4 regions of the Arthrobacter sp. NPDC080086 genome follow, and region 3 is predicted to be linked to each of the others. Evidence: riboswitches for the same ligand, from Rfam matches in the RefSeq annotation. Region 3 holds a riboswitch; each other region holds the start of a gene.
What was found. A riboswitch is a leader RNA that binds a small molecule or an ion and turns the genes downstream of it on or off. The one in region 3 is predicted to bind thiamine pyrophosphate.

Region 1 (4,267 bases), on a different contig from region 3:
GAACTCACTTCTCTCGACGTTTATTACTAGATTTGCGTGCGGAACCTGGCCCCGAAATACCGGAGCGGCTCACGCTGTGCCTCAACGCCGGCAGGTTCCCCGGGGGAACCCATGAGCTATCCCGTGGATCATCCGTCCCGCGTGGGGTGGACAGGTCCTCAGGGTCATAACCCAAGTGTTGGCGTAAGCACCGAAGATCAAGACTACGCTAATTTCGCCTTCGGCCGCAAACGAGGCAGGCCCCGGAGAGTCGGGCGTGACCGGTGCCACAGTGCCGTTTTCCAAGGAACCGGACCGGGCGCCGCAGCCGCTTTCGGGAACCGCGCCCCACCACCTTACCGGCCGCGGCTCCCGTTCCGGGTCAGGCGTGCAGCCTCGGCGCGTCGAAGAAGTCCACCTCGAAGCGCACCGAGTGGACGAACGCCTCGGTCATGGCGCCCCGTTCGGCGGCGGAACCGCGGCGGGCGGCGGCATCCGTGTAGCGGATCGCCTGCCGGGTTGACTCGGCGAAGGCCGCGTCCGCGTAGGTCCGCAGCCAGGCGGCGTAGGGGTGGCCTTCGTCCGCGCCCGCGGCGAGGAACTGTGCGTGCAGCGCGGCGCCCACCTCGGCATAGAGCCAGAAGCACGGCAGCGCCGCGGCCACGAGGACCCCGTAACTGCCGGCCAGGGACGCGGCATGCAGGTGGTCCACGTAGGACTTGGTAACCGGACCCTGCCGCGGGGTGCCGGCGCGCCCGGCGAGCCAGCTGCGGTGCAGTTCCGACTCAACCTCCAGGCACTGGGCGGCCGAGCGTGACCAAAACAGCTGCTCGGCCTCCGTCGGGGCAAGCGCGGCGGCGCGGGAGAGCACCCGGGAGTAGCCGTTGAGGTAGAGCGCGTCCTGGCCGAGGTAGTAGGCGAACTCGTGCTCCGGCAGGGTCCCGTCGGCCAGGCCCCGGATGAAGTCCAGGGCGTAGATCTCCGACAGGCCCTCCGCGGCGATGGGCTCGAGGCCGGTGGCAAAGTCGCCGGGTTCCCTAAGGCGTTCCGTGAAGTGTTCCGTGCCGGCCCCGGGCCCCGATTCCGCCGGCTGGGCGAGGTGGTGGAAGTGGTGGACGGGTCCGTTGCCGGTGCCGACGTCGAGCCGGACGGCCTCGCGCAGCGCCCCCAGCAGCCAGGGCTTGACGCGGCGCAGCGCCGCTTCCCAGTCCCCGCCGGCGGCGTAGGCCGTGGCAAGGGCCGAGGACAGCGAGCACCCGGTGCCGTGGCTGTTGCGGGTGTCGACCCGCTCCCCCGGCACCACCACGGTCTCGCTGCCGGGCAGTCCCGCGCTGTTGACCAGCGCGTCCGGGCACCCGCCGTCGGCGTCCTCCTCGAGATGGCCGCCCTTGACCAGGACCGTGGTTCCGGCCAGCGCGGAGAGGCGCTTGCCCTGCTCCAGCGCCTCCGCCCAGCCGGCGGCGACCGGTTCATCCAGCAGGAGGGCGAGTTCGGCCAGGTTCGGGGTGACCAGGTCGGCGAGCGGCAGCAGGGTGTGCAGGGCCGCGACGGCCGATTCCTGCAGCAGCCGGTCACCGCTGGTGGCAACCATGACGGGGTCCAGGACGACGACGGCGGGCCGGGTACGTTCCAGCCACGCCCGCACCGCGTCGATGACGCCGGCGTCGCCGAGCATGCCGATCTTGACGGCGTCGATGGTGATGTCCTCGGCGATGGCGTCCAGCTGCTCGGTCAGGAAGGCGGCGGGGGGCACGTGCACGGACCGGACGCCGCGGGTGTTCTGCGCGGTCAGGGCGGTGATGGCGGCCATGCCGTAGCCGCCCATGGCCGCGATGCTCTTCAGGTCCGCCTGGATTCCGGCGCCGCCGGAGGGGTCGGAACCGGCGATGGCCAGGACCCTGGGGACCGGGGCCCGCCCGGTGGCCGCGTGGGCCGTGCCGGCCGACGCCTCGGGTCCGGCGGCGTCGGCCCTGGATGCCGGGAACACCGTCTGCAGGAAACTGGCGCCGGCCGCGGGAGTGGTTGAGAGAGCCGCGGGTGCTACCGCGGGTTGGGTCGAAGACAAGAGACATCCCTTCGCCGGTGCTAACCGGACAGGTTCAACGGGTGTGGATCTCAGCCGGCCCGATGCGCGGCACCCCGTGTCGCGTTCCAGCGTAGCGCCCCTCCCCGGTTTCGCTGCCCGGCGGCCCGTTCTGCCCGGTCCCACCTCCGGCCGGACTCCCCTTAACCGGCTCGCGGGTACCGCCCGGAGTCGACGCTTCGAAACGTCGAGTCCGGGAGATACCCGCGAGTGGTACTGAGCGGTACCGGGTGGTGCGGCGGCGGAGCGGTTTAGAGCTCCGAGGCCGGTACGCCGACGCCGAGGATGATCGGGCCTCCGTTGTCCTTGACGACCGGCTTGACCGTTTCCGGTGCCTTGGCCTCGTGGACGGAGCCCTGGCCGGACGGGGCGGAGGCCTGCCGGCGCTGCTCGACGGCGGTCTCGTTGGCTGCCCCCTGGGCACGGCTGGCACTACGGTGCCGCCGCGGACGGCGCTGGCCGGTGGCCGGTTCCGCTGCCGCCGGAGTGCGGGTGGCGACGGGGGCCGCCGTCTGCGCGGCCGTCTTGGGAGCCTCCTGCCGGCGGGTGTCCTGCTTCGGAGCCTCCTGCTGCCGGGTGTCCTGCTTCGGAGCCTGCTGCGGGGCAGCTTCCCGACGGGTTTCCGGCTCGGCCGCACGGTTGCGGGCGTTCGGCGGCTGGATCCGGGCCGTGCGGGCACGTCCCCGGCCCCGGGTGGCTCGGGACTGGTCAGCGGACCGACCGCCGGCCGGAGCCTCGGCGGGTGCCTCAGCCTCCGGGGCAGGGGCATCCACGGACCGTTCCTCCACAGCCGGCGCTTCCACGGACGGGGCGGCCTCGCGGGCCGCGGTCGCCGTGGTCCCGGACTGGCGGTTCCGCGAGTCCGAGTCGCCCAGGTTGGCGAACGCCTCAGTCAGCAGGTCCAGGGTCAGGGCCGGCTGCGGCGCCTGTTCGGCGTGCTCGACGAAGGGCAGTGCCACCTGCTCGCCCCCGAAGGTCAGCACGGCGGCGGGACGGCCGGCTGCTTCCTCGGTGGAGGCCAGCTCGACGGCGGCGTCCAGGGCCGCTTGCCGTGTCTCGGCGTCGGGCGCTGCGCTGGCGTCGCCGTCGTGCAGGTGGGCCGCGTGGGCGGCCGCCGCGATATTCGCCAGCGCTGCACGGGTGGCCTCGGCCTTGGCGTGCCGCTCGGCCTCGGTGGGCTCGTGGTGCCCGGCCGCCGGCACCTGCTGCTGCTGGCCCTCGGTGCCCTGGCCGCCCTTGCCGCGGCGGCGCTTGCGCTCGTTGCGGGCGGCGGGCTGCTGCTCGGTGCGCGGAACATGGTGTTCCGCGGCGACGGTGTTGGCGCGGCGGTGCTCGACCGGTTCGTCGTGCGTGACGACGCCCCGGCCGGCGCAGGCCTCGCACTGCTCACCGAAGACTTCCAGCAGGCCGGTGCCCATCCGCTTGCGGGTCATCTGCACGAGGCCGAGCGAGGTAACCTCGGCCACCTGGTGCTTGGTCCGGTCCCGGCCCAGGCACTCCACCATGCGGCGCAGAACGAGGTCGCGGTTGGATTCGAGCACCATGTCGATGAAGTCGATGACGATAATGCCGCCGATGTCTCGCAGGCGCAGCTGGCGGACGACTTCCTCGGCCGCTTCGAGGTTGTTCTTGGTGACGGTTTCCTCGAGGTTGCCGCCGCTGCCGGTGAACTTGCCGGTGTTGACGTCCACCACGGTCATGGCCTCGGTGCGGTCAATCACGAGGGAGCCGCCGGACGGCAGGAAGACCTTGCGTTCCAGAGCCTTGTGGATCTGCTCGTCGATGCGCCAGGCGGAGAAGATGTCCGTGTCCTTGGTCCACTTCTCGAGCCTGCCCACCAGGTCCGGCGCCACGTAGGTGACGTAGGCCTCGATGGTGTCCCAGGCCTCCTCACCGGAGACGATCAGCTTGGAGAAGTCCTCGTTGAACACGTCGCGGACCACCTTGATGGTCAGGTCCGGTTCGCCGTAGAGGAGCTCCGGGGCGAGGATCTTGGTGGACGTGGCCTGGCTTTCGATGCCCTCCCACTGGGCGCGGAGCCGGTTGATGTCATGCGTCAGCTCCTCTTCCGAGGCTCCCTCGGCCGCGGTGCGGACGATCACGCCGGCGTCTTCCGGCAGGCGGTCCTTGAGGATGCGCTTGAGCCGGTTGCGTTCGACGTCGGGCAGCTTGCGGGAGATGCCCGTCATGGAACCGCCGGGCACG
Region 2 (4,267 bases), on a different contig from region 3:
CCCGTGTGGTGGGACGCGACGCCGGCGACCTTGAGCCTGTCCGCGAGGGCGCCGATGTCGTCCCCGGAGGGCACCTCGATCAGCACCTCGCCCAGGCCCAGCGTGTCGCGCCGGGGGCCGGCGCCGCGGCTGTTCCAGACGTTCATGGCCATGTGGTGGTGGTAGCCGCCGGCCGAGACGAAAAGCGCCTGGCCGTGCCAGCCTGCGGTCTTTTCGAAGCCCAGGGTCCCGACGTAGAAGTCGTGGGCGGACTGCACGTCGCCGACCTGGAGGTGGACGTGCCCGACGCCGGCGCCGGTTTCGTGCTGGCCGGCGAGCGACGCCTCGGTGAGGTGCTGCTCCAGGTAACGCTGCGGCGGCAGCGCCAAGCTGTCCATGACAACATTCGCGCCATCCCAGGACCATTCCTCGCGCGGACGGTCCCAGTACAGCTCGATGCCGTTGCCCTCGGGGTCGTTGAAGTAGAAGGCCTCGCTGACCAGGTGGTCCGCGCTGCCGGTGAAGAACCGGGGATCGTACTGGGCTGCGGTGGCGACGGTGGCGGCCAGCGCCGCCTGGTCCTCGAACAGGAGGGCGGTGTGGAAGAGCCCGGCCTCGCCCCGGGAGGGGAGGTTCAGTCCCGGGGCCGGCGCGAGGTGCACCAGCGGCGTCTGGCCGCGTCCGAGGTAGAGGCCGCCGCCCTGCTCGGCCACCACCTCCAGGCCGAGGGCGCGCTGGTAATAGTCGGTCATCATCGCCAGGTCGCCGACCTTGAGCATCACGGTGCCCATCGAGAGGTCGGCCGGCAAGAGGTCCTGGGTGGCGGCGTTGGTGGTCATTGCATCACTCCGGTGCTGTGGGGTTCAGCCGTCATTCGGCGGCTCTCACCAGATAAAATTACTTGAAGCTTCAATTTATTCCGCGGATGCCGCGCCGATGACGTCCCCGCGGAGGACGACGGCGCGCAGATTCCGCAACGTGGAGAGATCCCGCCGCGGGTCAGCGGCGCAGACCAGGACGTCGGCGGGCGCACCCTCGGCGATTCCGGCGGCGCACAGCCAGGCCCGGGAGGACCAGGCGCCGGCGTCGAGGGCGGTGGCCGCGCCCAGTCCGGCGGCATGCAGTGCCTCCAACTCGTCGACGATCCGCCCGTGGGCAATCACGCTCCCGGCGTCGGTTCCCGCGTAGATGGCCACCCCGGCCTCGTGGGCCTCGAGGACCCGCTCGGCCCGGCGTTCCCAGAGCGTGCGCATGTGGGCGGCGTAGCGCGGGAACTTGGGTTCGGCCTGCGCGGCGATGTCCGGGAAGGTGGCGATGTTGACCAGGGTGGGGACGATCGGCACGCCTTGGTCGACGAAACGCGGAAGATGGCGGGGCAGCAGCCCGGTCGCGTGCTCGATGCAGTCGATGCCCGCGTCGAGCATGTCATCGAGGGTGTCCTCGGCGAAGCAGTGCGCGGTGACCCGGGCGCCCTCGTCGTGGGCGGCGCTGACGGCGTCCCTGACGGTGCGGGCGGGGAAGCTTGCGGCAAGGTCCCCGGCGTCGCGGTCGATCCAGTCCCCCACGAGCTTGACCCAGCCGTCCCCCGCCCGCGCCTGCTTCCGGACCTCCTCGACCAGGTCACCGGGGTCCACCTCAACGGCGAGGCCGCGCAGGTAGCGGCGGCTTCGGGCGATGTGGCGGCCCGCACGGATGATCCGGGGCAGGTCCCGCCGCTGCTGGATCCAGCGGGTGTCGTGCACCGCTCCGGCGTCGCGGACCAGCAGGGTCCCGGCGTCACGGTCCGTGCGCGCCTGCGTTTCGGCGACGGCGGCGTCCACGTCACCGCCGGGCCCGAGCCCGATGTGGCAGTGAGCGTCGACCAGTCCCGGGATTACCCACCCGTCGATGACTTGGTCCGGCGCCGCCTCCGGACGGTCGAAGGTCAGCACCCCGTCCACGGACCACAGGCCGCGCCGCTCCCGGTTCACGGCGGTGAGGACGGGCCCGGTGAATTCGATGATGCCGCTCATGGGTCCCAGCCTAATCGCGGCCGGCGGAAACCTTGGAGCCGTGTCCGGGGCCCTGTGGTAGCTTCGTCTACGACCACACGGGAGCCCTTGCAGGGGCTGAGATCGGGCTGAGGCAGCCTGCGACCGTTGAACCTGTCCGGGTAATGCCGGCGAAGGAAGTGAGTAACCCTTGCGCACCACAAATTCCCAGCACAGCCCTGCCCTTGCGTCGCACACGTTGGCCTACATCGAAGGCGACGGCCTGCGGGTCCCGGTGACCGAGATCGCCCTGGAGCCGTCCCCCGGCGGCACCCCAAATCCCCCGTTCCTGGCCTACCGCACGGCGGGGCCGGTCAGCGACCCGGTGGCGGGCCTGCCGCCGCTCCGTGCCGACTGGATTGCCGGACGCGGGGACACCGAGCCCTACTCCGGCCGGGAGCGCAGCCTTCTCGACGACGGCAAGTCCGCGGTCCGCCGCGGAGCCGCCTCGGCGGAGTGGCGCGGCGCTCCTCCGGCACCGCGCCGGGCCCTCCCCGGCCGGACCGTCACCCAGATGCATTACGCGCGGCAGGGCGAGGTGACGCCCGAGATGCGCTTCGTCGCGCTGCGCGAGAACTGCGACGTCGAACTGGTCCGCAGCGAACTCGCCGCCGGCCGGGCCATCATCCCGGCGAATATCAACCACCCCGAGTCCGAACCGATGATCATCGGGAAGGCCTTCCTCGTGAAGATCAACGCCAACATCGGCAACTCGGCCGTCACCAGCTCCATCGCCGAGGAGGTGGACAAGCTCCAGTGGGCCACCCAGTGGGGTGCAGACACGGTGATGGACCTCTCCACCGGGGACGACATCCACACGACGCGCGAATGGATCCTCCGCAACTCCCCCGTGCCCATCGGCACCGTCCCGATCTATCAGGCCCTGGAGAAAGTCAACGGCGAAGCGAACGCGCTGACCTGGGAAATCTTCCGGGATACCGTGATCGAGCAGTGCGAACAGGGCGTGGACTACATGACCATTCACGCCGGCGTGCTGCTCCGGTACGTGCCGCTGACAGCCAACCGGGTCACCGGGATCGTGTCCCGCGGCGGCTCCATCATGGCCGGCTGGTGCCTGGCGCACCACCGGGAGAACTTCCTGTACACCCACTTCGACGAGCTCTGCGAAATCTTCGCGAAGTACGACGTCGCGTTCTCCCTCGGCGACGGGCTGCGGCCGGGGTCGACGGCGGATGCCAACGACGCCGCGCAGTTCGCCGAACTGGACACCCTCGCCGAGCTCACGCAGCGGGCCTGGGAATTCGACGTGCAGGTGATGGTGGAGGGCCCGGGCCATGTCCCGTTCCACCTGGTCCGGGCAAACGTAGAACGCCAGCAGGAGCTGTGCAAGGGGGCGCCGTTCTACACCCTGGGTCCGCTCGTGACCGACGTCGCCCCCGGCTACGACCACATCACCTCCGCCATCGGCGCAACCGAGATCGCCCGGTACGGGACGGCCATGCTCTGCTACGTCACCCCCAAGGAGCACCTGGGCCTGCCGAACCGGGACGACGTGAAGACCGGCGTGATCACTTACAAGATCGCCGCCCACGCCGCGGACCTTGCGAAGGGCCACCCCGGCGCGCAGGAGCGGGACGACGCCCTGTCCAAGGCCCGCTTCGAGTTCCGCTGGCGGGACCAGTTCGCCCTGTCCCTGGACCCGGTCACCGCCGAGGCCTTCCACGACGAGACGTTGCCCGCCGAGCCGGCCAAGATGGCGCACTTCTGTTCCATGTGCGGGCCGAAGTTCTGCTCGATGCGGATCAGCCAGGACATCCGGAGCGAGTTTGGTTCCGCCGAGGCGCAGGCGGCCCGGGCCGACGCGGGCATGCGGGAGAAGAGCGAGGAGTTCCTCGCCTCCGGCGGCAAGGTCTACCTGCCGGATCCGGGGGTGGGGGCCGCCCGGGACTAGCAGGCTGGGACTAGGAGGCCCGGAGTAAGGAGGGGCGGGTTAGGAGGCGCGGGCGTGCCGGCTGCGGACGACGTCGGCGATAAAGGAGCGGATCGCCCGGTCCCCCTCCGGTGAGTCCTGCGGCCGGTGCCCGCCCGGGGCGGTGCGGTGCCGGGCGCCGGTCTCCACGAGGTAGCCGGCGATCTCCTCATACAGCGGTTCCCAGCCGCCGGTGAGGACCAGGGTGGGAACGCCAGGGACGATGTGCAGCGGCGCCTCCCATGCCGGGGCCTGCAGCCGGAGCCGCCGCGCCTCCCGGGCGTTATCCGCCGCGACTTCCCCGGCGGCGCCGTGCAGCGGGGCGTGC
Region 3 (4,267 bases):
ATTGGGCGGACGGTTCAACGTGCTGCGCGCCGTCCCCTTTGGCCTGGTGTTCCTCGGCAAGGTGGTCGCGGCGAGCTTCCAGCTGCTCTACCTCGCCGTGGTGCGCGGGCCCCGGGTGGTCAGCGCCATCGTCGCGGTCCCGCTCCGCAGCCACTCGGATCTCCTGGTCACCGCCACCGGCCACGTCATCTCGCTGATTCCGGGCTCCCTGGTCGTGGAGGTGGACAGGGGTACGTCCACGCTCTATATCCACGGCATCAACGTCCGCGACGCCGAGGACGCCGCCAGGCTCCGCAAGGACGTCCGGGACACTGAGGCCGGCCTGATCCGGATCATGGGCTCCCCGGAGGAAGTTTCCGCCCTCAAACAGGAGGCAGCCGCATGATGCCGATCGTCCTGGCCGTGACCGCCGTGATTCTGTCCCTCGCGGCGGGCGGCGCCATCATCCGGATCGCCCGAGGGCCTTCGCTGCTGGACCGCGTGCTCGCCACCGACGTGCTGCTGGCCATCCTGGGCGCCGCGCTGTGCATCGACATGGCCGTCAACCGGCACCTGAACAACCTGATGCTGCTGGTGGCGATCTCGATCATCGGCTTCGTCGGGTCCGTGACCGTGGCCCGCTTCGTAGCCGACCGCAGGAGGCACCCCCATGAATCCTGAGACCTTCTCCGGGGATACGGTGATCGACGCCGTGTCCGCCGTGTTCATGGTGGTGGGTGCACTGATGTCCCTCGGCGCCGCGATCGGCCTGCTCCGCTTCCCGGACCTGATGAGCCGGATGCACGCCGCCACCAAGCCGCAGGTCCTGGGCCTGTTCCTGCTGCTGTGCGCCGTGGGCCTGCAGATGCGCACCTGGTGGGTGTGGCCGGTGCTGGTGGTCGCGTGGATCTTCCAGCTGCTGACCGTCCCGGTCTCCGCGCACATGGTGGGCCGCGCCGGCTACCGCACCAAGCACCTCCACCCGGAGTTGCTGAGCGCGGATGAGCTCGAAGCGGTGGTGCAGCAGGCCGCCGGGGAACGCGGCTTCAACGAGGACGGGGAGCCCCGCCGGGACTGATGCCCGGGGGACTCCCCGTCGGAGTCCGGTGGTGCGGTGCGCCTAGACGATGTCCTGGGTCTTGGCGAAGCGAGTGATGGCCCGCTGCGTGCCGCGGTTGGCGAGGACCTGGATGACGGCGCTCACCGAGGCCGAGATCAGCGCGAAGGTCAGGGCCTGGCGCAGCGTGGTGGGGACGTCGTCGTCGTGGCCCTTCGGCGGCTTGTTGCCGGTGGTCTTCTCCCAGACGGTGTCCACGAGCTTGGTGCCGACGAGACCGGCGACCAGGCTGATGCCGGTGCCGAGCAGTTTGATGACAATGTTCATTTCGTGCTCCTTGCGGGTGGAAACAGGACTGCCCCTAGCCTACTGGCACACCGGTCCGGGGCGGACGCCCCTGTCCGCCGCGCGCCGCCCGGCCTACCGTCGGGCATGGACAGAGACCGGGGCGCACCCTGGGCGCCGTTCCAGCTGGCGGCCGGCTGCTGCTCGATCGCGTTCGTGGTGCTGCTGGTGCTGGCCCTTGTGCTGGACTTCATCGCGCCGCCGCCGGTCGACGGGGCCGTGCCGACGCTTGAGTTCATCGCCCGCAACAAGCCCGTCTACGTCGCCGAGCAGCTGCTTTGGACGGTCCCGAACATCCTGGCGGTGCCCGTCTTCGCTGCGCTGTTCCTGGCGTGCGCTCCGGCGGCAGAGGGACTGGCACGGGGCCTGGCGCTGGGCGGCGCCCTGGTGGGCGGGCTGTCCTGGGCGCTGATCCTCGCCATCCCGGTTACCAGCCGCGGCTCTCTGGTGCTGGTCTACCTCAGCGACCGGTACGCCGGGGCGGCCGACGACGCCGCGCGGCAGCGGATCAGCGCCGCCGCCGAGGCGGTGATCGCCGAGAACAACACACCCGCCGTCGCCGGGGTGCTTTCCGCGGCGGGCATTCTCCTCATGTCCGTGGCCATGGTGCGGGCAGGGCTCTCCCGGGCGGTGGGCTGGCTGGGCATCGGCGCCGGTGCCCTGGGGCTGCTCGCGGAGGCGCTGCGGTACCTCGTCCCGGCGCTCTACGGCGGCTACGGCCTCCTGATGTGGGCGTGGTTCGTGGCGGCCGGGATCGTGCTGATCCGGCTCGGCAGGGAGGGGAGGCGGGCCCCGGCGGCGCGGGTGTAAACTGGGCCAGCCCACACGGGCGACATTCATAACGACAGGGGAGCGCCGCCGTCGGACCCTTCCGGAGGAATCCGGGAACCGTAGGTGGGCGCTGAGAGTGCGGACAGCCGCAGACCCTCGAACCTGATCCGGTTAGTACCGGCGCAAGGGAGTCGAGTTCTCAGGGTGTCCGGAACACGCGGCAGCGGCCGCCGTGGCCGGAATACCCTCCCCTCCTGTACCTCAGGAGGACGACATGACCGATATTTCCACCCCCCGCACCACAGCGGCCGGCAAAAAGAGCTGGCGCGTGGTCGACATTGTCCTGGCGGCGCTGATCGCGATTGCCGGCGGCGTCATCTTCTGGGCCTGGGACCAGGGCTCCAACGTGGTGTCCGTCCCGCTCACCGCCGTCTACCCGCCCCTGACCGGCCTCTACGCCGGCGGCTGGATGATCCCCGCGGTCCTCGGCATGCTGGTGGTCCGCAAGCCCGGCGCCGCGCTGTTCTGCGAGGCCGTCGCCGCCACCGGCGAGCTGATCATGGGCTCCCAGTACGGCACCACCGTGCTGATCTCGGGCATCCTGCAGGGCCTCGGCGCGGAGCTGGTCTTCGCCGCCTTCCGCTACAGCAAGTTCAACCTCCCGGTCTCCCTGCTCGCCGGCGCCGGCGCGGGCCTCTTCTGCGGCCTGAACGACTGCTTCCTGCCCTGGGGCTGGAACATCGCCTTCGAGGCCGGGGACAAGGCCGCCTACATCGTCTTCTGCGCCATCTCCGGTGCCGTGATCGCCGGCGGCCTGGCTTGGATCGCCACCCGCGGCCTGGCCCGGACCGGGGTGCTGGCCTCCTTCGCCTCCCGCAAGGCGGCCACCGAACCCGTCTTCTCCTGACACCCGCGCGCATGAACGCCGACGACGTCCGCCCCGCCGCGGTCACCGCCCGCGGCTGGGGCTGGCGGCACGCCGGACGGTCCCGGCCCGCCATCAGCGGACTGGACCTGGACATCAGCCCGGGCGAACGCGTCCTGCTGCTGGGACCTTCCGGCGCCGGTAAGTCGACCCTGCTGCACGCCCTGGCCGGGGTGCTCGGCGAGGGCGGCGGCGCGGACGCGGACGCCGACGACGCCGACGAGACCGGCAGCCTGCTCATCGACGGGGCCCCACCCCGGGACCGCCGCGGACGCGCCGGGCTGGTGCAGCAGGACCCGGAGACCCAGGTGGTGCTTTCCCGGGTGGGTGACGACGTCGCGTTCGGGGCGGAGAACCTCGCCGTCCCGCCCGCGGAGATCTGGGCCCGGGTAGGGGAGGCGCTCGACGACGTCGGGCTCGGATCCCTGCCCCTGGGCCACCCGACGTCTGCCCTCTCCGGCGGGCAGAAGCAGCGGCTGGCCCTGGCCGGCATCCTCGCGATGCGGCCCGGGCTCCTGCTGCTGGACGAACCCACCGCGAACCTCGACCCCGCCGGTGTGCTGGAGGTCCGCGACGCCGTGGGCCGCTGCCTGGACCGGACCGGCGCCACCCTGGTGGTGGTGGAACACCGGGTTTCCGTGTGGAAGGACCTGGTGGACCGGATCGTGGTGCTGCAGCCCGGCAGCGCGGGCGAATCCGCCGTACTGCTGGACGGGCCGCCGGACCGGGTGCTGGCCGAGGCGCGGGAGATGCTGATCGCCGCCGGGGTCTGGGTCCCGGGCCACGTGCCGGCCACCCGCGCCCGGAGCGCCGGCGACACCGGGCAGGGTCCGGAACCCGGCTTCGAAGCGGGCCGGCTGTTGCTGGCCGCAGAGTCCCTGGCCGTGTCCCGCGACCGTCCCCGCCGGGGCGGCCTGCGGACCCGCTTCCGCGCCGTGCCGCCCGTGCCGGTGCAGGAGGGTATCGCCGCGCAGGTCCGTGCGGGGCGCGCGCTCACCATCACCGGGCCCAACGGCGCCGGGAAATCGACCTTCGCCCTGACCCTCGCCGGGCTGCTGGCCCCGGTGGCCGGGACCGTGTCCGCTACCACCGACCTCAGCGCCGGCGCGGGCATCGACCCCTATGCCTGGAAGGCGCAGCAGCTGATCCCGCGGATCGGCACGGTCTTCCAGGAACCCGAACACCAGTTC
Region 4 (4,267 bases), on a different contig from region 3:
CACGTGGGTCAGGTCCAGGCCGGGAAGTTCGTGCCCGGCCACCGCCGCCTCGGCGTCGCGCAGCGCCTCCTCGGGGAACGGCCCAGGCAGTTCCAGTACTGTTCGCAGGGCCTTCAGCGCCCCGGCGAGCTGGTTTTGCTGCTGGCGGACGCTCGGCGTCAGGCGATGGTGAGACACGAAAGTCAGGGTAGCCCGAAATCCGCCGCTAGTCTTGAACGATGAGCACTCCGACGCCGGATTCCGCCCGCGATCACCGCTTTCTCACGGACCTGCTCGGCGTGATGGCCTACAGCGAACTCTCCGCCTTTGAACGGCTCTCCTCCGACGCCCGCTACGCGCCCACCCTCCGGGACCGGGCAGTGCTGGGCCGGCTGGCGGTGCGGGAGTTCGAGCACTACGAACTGGTGTGCGCCCGGCTGCAAGCCGTGGGTGAGGACGTGGAGGGCGCCATGGTGCCGTTCCAGCGCTCGGTTGACCACTTCCATGAGCGGACGCGGCCGGCCGACTGGTTCGAGTCGCTGATGAAGGCTTACGTCATCGACACCGTCTCCGCCGACTTCTACCGTTCCCTGATTCCGCGGCTGGATCCCGCCACCGCGGAACTCGTGGAGCAGGTCCAGGCCTCCGAAGAGGCCACCGGGGTGCTGCGTGAACGGCTCAAGCAGGCCCTGGCCGACGATCCCCGGCTGGCCTCCCGGCTGGCGCTGTGGGCACGGCGGCTTCTCGGCGAGGCGCTGACCCAGGCGCAGCGGGTCGCGGCCGACCACGCCTTCCTGGCCGTCCAGGGTTCGGAAGCAGCGGGCAACGGGGCAACGGGCAACGGCGTCCCTGCGGGCACGGATCCGGTCCGGGCGCTGCTGACTTCGCTGGCCACGGCGCACTCACGCCGGATGACCCTGCTGGGCCTGGCGGGGTAGAGGGCCTGCGGCCGGTGAGGCCGAGGCGACCGGCCGCGCTTAGGCACGGCCGCGACTAAGCCCGGGCGTCGAGGGCGGCGAGCAGGGCCTGCGCCGCAGCGGCGGGGTCCTCCGCCTCGGTGATCGCCCGGACCACCACGATCCGCCGGGCCCCGGCGTCGAGGACCTGCTCCACATTTGTCAGGTCGATGCCGCCGATCGCGAACCACGGCACGACGCCGGCCACCTTGCCGCCGTCGCCCGCGGCCTCGGCGTGCTCGATCGCGTCGGCGGCGTAGCGGACCAGGTCCAGGCCGACGGCGGCCCGGCCGGGCTTGGTGGGTGTCGCCCAGACCGGGCCCACGCAGAAGTAGTCCAGCCCGCTCCGGCCCGGCGCGGCGGCGATGGCGGCGTCGACCTGCTCCGGGGTGTGAGTGGACAGGCCGATCACGGTGTCCTTGCCGAGGAAGTCCCGGGCCGCTCCGAACGGAATGTCCTTCTGCCCGATATGGAACACCGGCGCGCCGGCCAGCGAGGCCAGGTCCGCGCGGTCGTTGACGGCCCAGAGCCGGCCGTGGCGCGCCGCGACCGTGTGCAGGACCTCCAGCAACTCCAGTTCCTCCGCGGCTTCGATGGTCTTGTCCCGGAGCTGGATGATGTCCACGCCCCCGGTAAACGCGGCATCGACAAAGGCTTCAAAGTCTCCGCGGTCCTTGCGGGCATCGGTGCAGAGGTACAAACGGGCGGTGCTGTGGACATCCTGGCTCATGCCCCAAGCGTAGTTCCTCTAAACTGGGCGCATACCGCGGGAGCCCCGCAGGCCGGTGACGGCGCAGGGCTGAGAGGGCGTCAGAGCCGACCGCTTGACCTGATCCGGCTAGTACCGGCGTAGGGAAGGAACCCATGAACACCACCCCCAGCCCTAAGGCCCGGCCGCACGGCCCCGGGGCCCCGCCTGACGGCCGCCACGGCGCCGTCGACGTCGCCGTGATTGGCGGGGGCGTGATCGGCTACGGCATCGCCTGGGAACTCCGGCGCTCCGGACGCACCGTGGCGCTGGTCGACGACGCCCCCGGGGACGGCGCCAGCTGGGCCGCCGCCGGCATGCTAGCCCCCGTCAGCGAACTCCACTACCAGGAGGAGGGCCTCCTGCCCCTGATGCTGGAGTCCTCCCGGCTCTGGCCCGCCTTCGCCGGCAGCCTCGCCGACGGGGGCGACGAAGGCGCCGGCACCGGCTATCTCACGACGCCGACCCTCGCCGTGGGCGCCGACGCCGCGGACCGCCAGGCGCTCGCGGACCTGCGCGCCCTCCAACTGGCCTCCGGCCTGTCCGTCGGACCCCTCACCGTGCGGGAGGCCCGCCGCCGCGAACCGTTGCTCAGCCCGGCGATCTCCTGCGCCTTCGAGATCCCCGCCGACCATCAGGTGGACCCGCGCCGCCTGATCACCCGGATCACGGCGCTGCTGGCCGCCGACACCGGGTTCCGGGCCGTCCCGCAACGGGCCGAGGGCCTAATCCAGGCGGACGGCCGGGTCGCCGGCGTGCGGCTCAGCGGGGGAGGGGAGATCCGGTCGGTCGAGACCATCGTGGCCAACGGCCTGGGCGCCGCCGCCCTGCAGGACCTCCCGGCCGGGCTCACCCTGCCGCTGCGGCCGGTCCACGGCGACATCCTCCGGCTCCGGGTGCCCGAACGGCTGCGTCCATTGCTGAGCTCCACCGTGCGCGGACTGGTCCGGGGCGTCCCGGTCTACATTGTTCCGCGCGGGGACGGCACCGTGGTGGTGGGCGCCACCCAGCGCGAGGACCAGGCCCGGGACCGGGCCGTCTCCGCCGGCGGGGTCTACCAGCTGCTGCGCGACGCCCAGCAGCTGGTCCCGGCCGTCGCCGAGCTGGAACTCGACGAGGCCACGGCCAGGGCCCGCCCCGGCACCCCGGACAACGCCCCGCTGCTGGGACGGGTCCGTGCCGCCGGCGGCGGCCACGTCCCGGGCCTGGTGATCGCCACCGGCTTCTTCCGGCACGGGGTGCTGCTGACCCCGGCCGCCGCGGCCATCTGCCGGGAGCTGCTGGACGGCACCCCGGACCCGCGGTGGGACGGGTTCCTCCCGGACCGCTTCGACCGCCCGCACACGGACGCTGAGCACAGCCAGTCGACCAGCCAGGCGCACAGCCCTACCAATGCTCTCCACCCCGCGACCCACAGGACAACCGCATGAACATCACCCTCAACGGGAAGCCGCACGCGCTCCCGGACAACGCCACGGTCGGCGCCCTCGTCAGCGGCGTCACCGGCCGGCCCCTGGCGGACAACGGCCAGGCCACGGACGGACGCAAACTCGGCGTCGCCGTCGCGCGCAACGCCGAGGTCGTGCCCCGCAGCCGGTGGCACGCAACAGAACTCATCGAGGGCGACGACGTCGAACTCGTCACCGCGGTACAGGGAGGATGAACGGCATGAAGGAAGCAGACACCGCGCAGGAGCCCGCCGTGAAGGCCACGGCGCACCGCGACCCGGTGACCTTCGACGGCGTGGAGCTGGGCTCCCGGCTCATCATGGGCACCGGCGGCGCACCCAGCCTCGACGGCCTCGGCGCCGCACTGGAAGCGTCCGGCACGGAACTGACCACCGTGGCGATGCGCCGCTACTCCCCGGCCGAGAGCGGATCGCTGTTCCAACTGCTGGCCGACCGCAACATCCGGGTGCTGCCCAACACCGCAGGATGCTTCACCGCCCGCGACGCGGTGCTCACCGCCGAACTGGCCCGCGAGGCGCTGGAGACGGACTGGGTGAAGCTCGAAGTGATCGCCGACGAACAGACGCTGCTTCCGGACGCCCTGGAACTGGCCGACGCCACCGAACAGCTGGTGGCGCGCGGGTTCAAGGTCTTCGCCTACACGAACGACGATCCGGTCCTGGCGCTGCGCCTGGAGCACCTCGGTGCCACGGCCGTCATGCCGCTGGGCGCGCCGATCGGCACCGGCCTGGGCATCCTGAACCCGCACAACATCGAACTGATCGTCTCCCGGGCCTCGGTACCCGTGGTCCTCGACGCCGGCATCGGCACGGCCTCGGATGCGGCGCTGGCCATGGAGCTGGGCTGCGATGCCGTGCTGCTGGCCACCGCGGTGACCAGGGCACAGAACCCGGTGCTGATGGGAGAGGCGTTCAAACACGCCGTCGCCGCGGGCCGCCTGGCCCGGCTGGCCGGCCGCATCCCGCGCCGCGAGCACGCGCTGGCGTCCTCCGGCATGGAAGGCCGCGCCGAGTTCCTCTAGGGACCGCGGCCAGGGACCGCGGCTACCCGCCGGGGGAGCGGGGTAGCCTAGGCGCATGAAGATGCGCCTAGAAGTGATCCAGGTTCCGGTGGCC

Region 1: it holds a riboswitch for thiamine pyrophosphate, as region 3 does, so the genes downstream of both, AB0305_RS14130 (bifunctional hydroxymethylpyrimidine kinase/phosphomethylpyrimidine kinase) here and AB0305_RS11805 (ECF transporter S component) in region 3, are expected to answer to the same signal.
Region 2: it holds a riboswitch for thiamine pyrophosphate, as region 3 does, so the genes downstream of both, thiC (phosphomethylpyrimidine synthase ThiC) here and AB0305_RS11805 (ECF transporter S component) in region 3, are expected to answer to the same signal.
Region 4: it holds a riboswitch for thiamine pyrophosphate, as region 3 does, so the genes downstream of both, thiO (glycine oxidase ThiO) here and AB0305_RS11805 (ECF transporter S component) in region 3, are expected to answer to the same signal.

The regions. Positions count from the first base shown of each region.
Region 1 is NZ_JBFBKP010000040.1:19,107-23,373, forward strand. Features, by position in the region: gene AB0305_RS14130 (bifunctional hydroxymethylpyrimidine kinase/phosphomethylpyrimidine kinase) at 362-1,873, opposite strand; TPP riboswitch at 2,034-2,131, opposite strand; gene AB0305_RS14135 (Rne/Rng family ribonuclease) at 2,314-4,267, opposite strand, start outside.
Region 2 is NZ_JBFBKP010000011.1:20,685-24,951, forward strand. Features, by position in the region: gene AB0305_RS06400 (VOC family protein) at 1-818, opposite strand, end outside; gene AB0305_RS06405 (amidohydrolase family protein) at 894-1,991, opposite strand; TPP riboswitch at 2,059-2,166, shown strand; gene thiC (phosphomethylpyrimidine synthase ThiC) at 2,161-3,921, shown strand; gene AB0305_RS06415 (alpha/beta fold hydrolase) at 3,961-4,267, opposite strand, start outside.
Region 3 is NZ_JBFBKP010000029.1:31,805-36,071, reverse strand. Features, by position in the region: gene AB0305_RS11830 (Na+/H+ antiporter subunit E) at 1-385, shown strand, start outside; gene AB0305_RS11825 (monovalent cation/H+ antiporter complex subunit F) at 382-660, shown strand; gene mnhG (monovalent cation/H(+) antiporter subunit G) at 650-1,057, shown strand; gene AB0305_RS11815 (DUF4235 domain-containing protein) at 1,100-1,363, opposite strand; gene AB0305_RS11810 (hypothetical protein) at 1,469-2,191, shown strand; TPP riboswitch at 2,218-2,359, shown strand; gene AB0305_RS11805 (ECF transporter S component) at 2,427-3,059, shown strand; gene AB0305_RS11800 (ABC transporter ATP-binding protein) at 3,071-4,267, shown strand, end outside.
Region 4 is NZ_JBFBKP010000034.1:6,987-11,253, forward strand. Features, by position in the region: gene AB0305_RS12875 (RNB domain-containing ribonuclease) at 1-177, opposite strand, end outside; gene AB0305_RS12880 (ferritin-like fold-containing protein) at 219-917, shown strand; gene thiE (thiamine phosphate synthase) at 973-1,665, opposite strand; TPP riboswitch at 1,692-1,809, shown strand; gene thiO (glycine oxidase ThiO) at 1,800-3,113, shown strand; gene thiS (sulfur carrier protein ThiS) at 3,110-3,346, shown strand; gene AB0305_RS12900 (thiazole synthase) at 3,352-4,173, shown strand; gene AB0305_RS12905 (VOC family protein) at 4,229-4,267, shown strand, end outside.